2 regions of the Paenibacillus sp. FSL R7-0331 genome follow, and region 2 is predicted to be linked to the other one. Evidence: riboswitches for the same ligand, from Rfam matches in the RefSeq annotation. Region 2 holds a riboswitch; the other holds the start of a gene.
The links. A riboswitch is a leader RNA that binds a small molecule or an ion and turns the genes downstream of it on or off. The one in region 2 is predicted to bind S-adenosylmethionine.
Positions count from the first base shown of each region.

Region 1 (3,098 bases), 3.3 Mb from region 2:
CCAGCACCAATACCAAGGTCAAGCTGAAGAACGTCAGTAGTACTTTTTTCATCTGTAAATCCCCCTCTAAATGTGTTTATGAATAAGGCTATATTTGGAATTACCTTATTTCCGGGTGAAATATTGGACCAGCCTGTCTCCGGCCATCTGCAGCAGCTGAACTAGTATAACCATCAGCACTACAGAGATAATCATGACTTCCTTCTCATAACGGTAATAACCGTAGCGGATCGCGAGGTCACCAAGACCGCCGCCGCCGATCATACCCGACATTGCTGTGTAGGAGACAAGGGTTACCAGCGTAATCGTTACTCCGGCGAGCAAGCCTGGACGGGCTTCCGGCAAAAGCACACGCATAACAATCTGGCCTGTCGAAGCCCCCATGCCCTGCGCCGCTTCAATCACTCCGCGGTCTACCTCACGCAGTGAGGTCTCCACCAGTCTGGCAAAGAACGGGGCAGCACCGATAACCAGCGCCGGAATCGTTCCAAGTACCCCGATTGAAGTTCCCATAATCGTCTTGCTCAGCGGGATCAGGGCCACCATCAGAATCAGGAATGGAACCGAGCGGAGGATATTTACAGCCAGTGATAATACCGAGTAAACAACCCTGATAATACTGTTATTTGATCTTCCCCATAAATATAACACAATTCCGAGCGGTAAACCAAGAATAATTGTGAAAATTCCGGAATATGCCAACATTTTTAATGTGGCACCGGATGCTTCACCCATTTCCTGCCAATTAATATCATTAAAATTGAGACCGCCCATCAGGAAATCACCTCCACATCAAGTCCTTGTGCCGCCAGTTCAGTTATCGTAGCGTTAATTGCGCCGGGCTCGCCTTCAAACCGGACAATCAGCTGGCCGTAAGGGACATCCTTGATGGTCGAAATCGTACCCTGCAGAATGGCAAAATTGACGCCTGTTCCGCGTACAATCTCAGATAAGGTGGACTCATAGGTTTTTTGCCCCAGAAAAGTAATCTTAACCGCCTTCGTATCGCCTCTGCCTCCAGCTTCCAGCGCTGCTCTAAGCGGACCGTCCTGCTGTGTTTCACTGCGGATGAAATCCTTGGTCACCTCATGCTTCGGCTTCAGGAATACCTCTGTCACTTCGCCCTGCTCCACAATTCCGCCTCCGTGAATAACGGCTACCCGGTCGCAGATGCTCTGGATGACATGCATCTCATGGGTAATCAGTACAATGGTCAGGTGGAACTTGCGGTTAATATCAAGCAGCAGCCGCAGAATGGAGTCTGTTGTCTGCGGGTCCAGCGCCGAGGTGGCCTCGTCGCACAGCAGAACATCCGGATCGCTTGCAAGTGCGCGGGCAACGCCGACACGCTGCTTTTGTCCGCCGGATAGCTGGGCCGGAAATTTGCCTGCATGGTTTTCAAGGCCGACCAGCACCAGCAGCTCCTTCACCTTCTGATCAATCCGGCTCTTTGATGTGCCTGCCAGCCTCAGCGGGAACGCGATATTGTCATATACGGTAGCAGAGGATAACAGATTAAAGTGCTGAAAGATCATGCCGATCTTACGACGTTTCTCCTGCAGCTGCCCCTTGCCGAGAGCGGTAAGCTCAACGCCGTCTACCCAGACCTCACCGGCGGTCGGGCGCTCCAGCAGGTTGATGCAGCGTATCAGTGTACTTTTACCGGCACCGGAATGGCCGATTACACCGAAGATCTCACCTTTTTTGATAGACAGATTTAAGCCCGAGAGCGCTGTTGCGGCCTTACTGCCCTTTCCGTAAACCTTGGTCAACTCTTTCAGCTCTATCAATTTCCGTCGTTCCCCCTTTATTCTGATGCTAATCAAAAAAGCCCCTTCCGATCATTGCAGATCGCAAGAGGCCCTGTGCGTTTGTTAACAATGCCATCTCATCTGCCAACGTCCGCATCCATGCGGCATTGTAGGAATTAGCACCATGACATTTGCAGGCAGCGCAGAAATAAAGGGCTGTACACAAATCGGTTGCCGGGCTTCATCGGGCCTATCCCTCCGCCGCTCTCGATAAGAAAAATATGAAATTATTGAGCGATACTTGTCGCAGAATATAAGAATATAATGCAAGCCTAAGTATAGTGAGTTTCCGCTTTTTTGTCAAAGGAAGATTTTGTCGCTTTAACGTGCCCCTGTCCTGGAGTATTATCAGCCATAGCCTTGTTTTTATGCCACTGCTCATTGCTGTAACGGAAGGCTGCACATAAGGATTTGCAGACCATCTCCACACCCTGCTTCAGATCCTCCAGATGGCTGTCCACATCCTCCAGCCTTATTTTATCATGAAGCCCTTGATGCCTCTGCCACAGATCATCCTGCATTTCAGCGTTCATGTAATGAATCTCGGCGTTGCGGCGCTTGCGCAGATTCTGCAGCGGCTCACGGTATGAATTCTTTATGTCCTCAAGCTCATCTGCCAGCGGACTATGCGTCTTAAGCAGCTGAAACTGCCGCAGCACCGTGAAGTAGGAGAAATGGGCCTTATTCTGGCTTGTGTTCAGATCATACAGGCTGTTCAGTACCGTTCCCAGCTTGTCGAGCAGTGAGAAGACACGGATAAAGCCGTTTTTATAAAAATAAACATACCGCGCGTAATCCCCCTGCTCCTCCACCGACATATCATCCATGTACCCTGCAACGACCTTTTTCCGGTAAAAAGCTGCGGCGAAGCAGCTCTGCTCCAGCTCATCAAGCGAGGAAATCAGGCCGCGTGTCCATATCTCCAGCTTGCGGTACTCATGGTCATGATCTTCATGGTCATTCATTTCCTTGCGCAGCATGGACGCTACCTGTGCCATGTTGTCCATCGCTTCAGCCAGTACCCCGCTGTTGCGGCGCGGAGGCTCACCCAGTAATATCCGCAGCATGACTTGTCCTCCTTAAAGTTACGAAGAATGTATGATTCCAGCCTTTAATGAACGGTCAGCTGAGCTTTACTGCTGAAAATAACGGCTCCAGCTGCGGTCAACCAAATCCAGTGTACTGCTGCAGGCCGTCTGCTCCGGTTCATATCCCGGCTTCATACGCGCATCAATGACAATCGGCAGCTTGTAGCTGAGCTGATGCTGCTTTATTACTGAAGCAGCA
Region 1 covers NZ_CP009284.1:5,845,737-5,848,834, forward strand. Annotated here, with positions in the region: gene R70331_RS25340 (MetQ/NlpA family ABC transporter substrate-binding protein) at 1-52, opposite strand, end outside; gene R70331_RS25345 (methionine ABC transporter permease) at 106-774, opposite strand; gene R70331_RS25350 (methionine ABC transporter ATP-binding protein) at 774-1,790, opposite strand; SAM riboswitch class I at 1,886-2,028, opposite strand; gene R70331_RS25355 (Cthe_2314 family HEPN domain-containing protein) at 2,084-2,878, opposite strand; gene R70331_RS25360 (UbiD family decarboxylase) at 2,945-3,098, opposite strand, start outside.
Region 1: linked by a shared signal. The riboswitch ahead of R70331_RS25350 (methionine ABC transporter ATP-binding protein) and the one ahead of metA (homoserine O-acetyltransferase MetA) in region 2 are both predicted to bind S-adenosylmethionine.

Region 2 (3,098 bases):
TAGCTGTCATTAGGCGCTAGTACGGCCCCGAGGGAATTGTGCAGAATCGCCATTTCCGCTGACAGCTCGGCACCTTTGGTTACAATCAGCCCGGCAAGCACATCATTGTGGCCGCCTAAGTATTTAGTTGCGCTGTGTACAATAACATCTGCCCCAAGCTCAAGCGGACGCTGGAAGAACGGAGTGAGCAGTGTGTTGTCTACAATGGTCAGCAGCCCGTGATGACGGGCCCATGTACACACTGCTTCAATATCTGTAATCATCATCAGCGGATTGGTCGGTGTCTCGATGAATACTGCCTTTGTCCCGGGACGGCGGGCTGCTTCCAGCCCGTCCAAATCGTTGGTATCCACATAGGAGGCTGTAATGCCGTACTTGGACAGAATCCGTTCCAGCAGACGATAGGTTCCGCCGTACAGGTCGAGGGAAACAACCAGATGATCTCCCTGTCCGAACAAAGCAAACACGGTGGTCAAGGCTGCCATGCCGGAGCTGCAGGCAAAGCCGGCATCGCCGGACTCCAGCTCAGCGGCCGCTGTCTCGAGAACAGAACGGGTCGGGTTTTTGGTGCGGATGTAATCAAAGCCGGTGCTTTGTCCAAGCCGCGGGTGGCGGAATGCCGTTGCATTGTAAATCGGATAATTAACTGCCCCGGTTGCGGGATCTTCCTGTGAGCCTATTTGTGCAAGTCTGCTTTCAATCCTGAGTTTCTCGTCCATCGGTGAGCCTCCTAATGTGGGGTTGAGTGAATGAATTCCTTCTATATATTAGATAATAGGACCAATATCGTAGGGTGTCTCCTGGTACACATAGTAATTGAGCCAGTTGGCGAACAATAAGTTCGCATGGGCACGCCATACGGCTGGCGGTGTACGCTGCGGATCATCCTTAGGATAATAATGCTTCGGCAGCGCGACATCCATTCCTTTTGCAACGTCACGGTCATATTCCCATTTTAGCGAGAACGGGTCATATTCGGAATGTCCGGTAACAAAAATCTGTTTCCCGTCATGTGTCGCCACGAGGTAGACCCCGGCTTCCTCCGATTCAGCCAGAATCTGCAGCTCCGGATTTGCCTCAATGTCTTCACGCGATACATCGGTATGGCGGGAGTGCGGAACATGGAACAATTCGTCAAAGCCGCGCAGCAGCTTAACATTATTATGGCTCACAGTGTGCGGGAACACTCCAAAGCATTTTTCGGCAAGACTGACTTTACGTACACCGAAGTGGTGATACAGGCCCGCCTGTGCAGCCCAACAGATATGCATAGTCGATGTAACATTGTGCTTGCTCCATTCAAAAATCCGCTGCAGCTCTTCCCAGTAATTCACATCCTCGAACTCCAGCTGCTCAACCGGAGCGCCGGTCACAATCAGTCCGTCGAACCGGCGGTTGCTGATCTCGTCAAAGGTTGTATAAAAGCTCTTCAAGTGCTCCGCAGAAGTATTCTTGGAGGTATGGGAGCTGGGATGAAGCAGAACGACATCAACCTGCAGGGGGGAATTACCGATCAGGCGCAGCAGCTGCGTCTCGGTCGTTTCCTTGGTCGGCATCAGATTGAGGATAGCAATCCTGAGCGGACGGATATCCTGATGAAAAGCCTGGCTTTCATCCATTACAAAGATATTTTCTCCGGATAATACTTCTTTCGCCGGTAAACTGTCAGGGATTTTGATTGGCATTGCTGTGTCCACTCCTTAATCGAATTAGTACCTGAGCTTGAACTGATTTCCATGCAAAAATGACCCTTCTCGCACGAGAAAGGTCATATAGGTTCAGTCATATGTGCCTCTCTCATCTGCCAGAATCAACGCCGGGGCTTTCTCCCCTGCATATCTTCCGCAAGAATTAGCACCGTGCGTCTTCACGCCGGTTGCCGGGTTTCATCGGGCTAGTCCCTCCACCTGCTCTTGATAAGATTTAGCTGTATTCAATTTTTTTCTTAAAATTCACTTTAAATCATGAACCTGCTTTTCGTCAAGTCCATACAATGCTGAAGAGCCTTGAAAATGAAAAGAATTTAGCTTGAAAGAGGCATACCCCGGCGTTATACTAGACAAGTGTTTCAAAAGGCACAAATGACGAGGAGCAGAGGTGAGAGAAGAATGGAAGGCGACCCGGGTACGCAGTTAAGCGTGCAAAGTGAGCAACCACACAGGATTAACATCAGCTTGCCGGCGGCGGGAGCACTACTTCTTCATGCTCTCGAGACGTCATCCTGGCCTTAAGCATTGATTGTACTGCCGGCCAAGCTGATTTTTTCCGTGTGCTTTAATTAGCATAACCCTGGAGAAGACCGGGGACATAAGGAGTGAATCAGATGAAAATCCGGCTGGTGAACGCAGGCGTTTTTACCCCGATTGATGACATTGAAGCAACATTGACCGCACCGGCTGAAGGATTCTACTGGATCGATGCTGATGATGAGGACCTGGAGCAGCTCCAGCCCCTGTTTAATCTGCATGATCTTGCCGTAGAGGACTGTCTCAGCGAAGAGGAGCAGCGGCCAAAGATCGAAATTTATGAGAGCCATTATTTTATTGTAGTTAACAGCATCCGGTTTGATGATGAGGAAATCTTCCTCCGGGCGCTTAACGTATTCTTAGGCAGACACTACATCATTACTGTGACTAAACAAAAAATTCATGAGCTTCGCGTCCTGAAGCCCATTCTGTGGGAACAGGAGGTCAGTGCGCCTGACCGCTTCCTCTACCATCTGATTGACATCGTAGTCGATAACTATTTCTCTGTGGGCGACCGGATTGAAGCACGGATTGAGAAGCTTGAGGAAGATATTCTGATGCATACCAAGAAAACGCATCTGAGCGAAATCATTGGTCTGCGCAGTGAAATTCTGTGGCTGAAGAAGATGCTCGGTCCGCAGAAGGAAGTAATCAACACCCTGAACAAAAAGGATCTGCGCCTGATCGATGACCAGCTGCAGAAATACTTCAGTGATATTTATGAAAATGCGGTTAAGATCTCAGAAACCTTTGAGACCTACCGCGACCTGATGGGCAACTTGCGTGAAGCCTACCAGTCCAGTATCGCTAACCGCGCCAATGAAATTATGAGGGTGTTCACTGCAATAACTA
Region 2 covers NZ_CP009284.1:2,191,355-2,194,452, reverse strand. Annotated here, with positions in the region: gene R70331_RS09005 (aminotransferase class I/II-fold pyridoxal phosphate-dependent enzyme) at 1-719, opposite strand, end outside; gene metA (homoserine O-acetyltransferase MetA) at 768-1,685, opposite strand; SAM riboswitch class I at 1,795-1,923, opposite strand; gene corA (magnesium/cobalt transporter CorA) at 2,324-3,098, shown strand, end outside.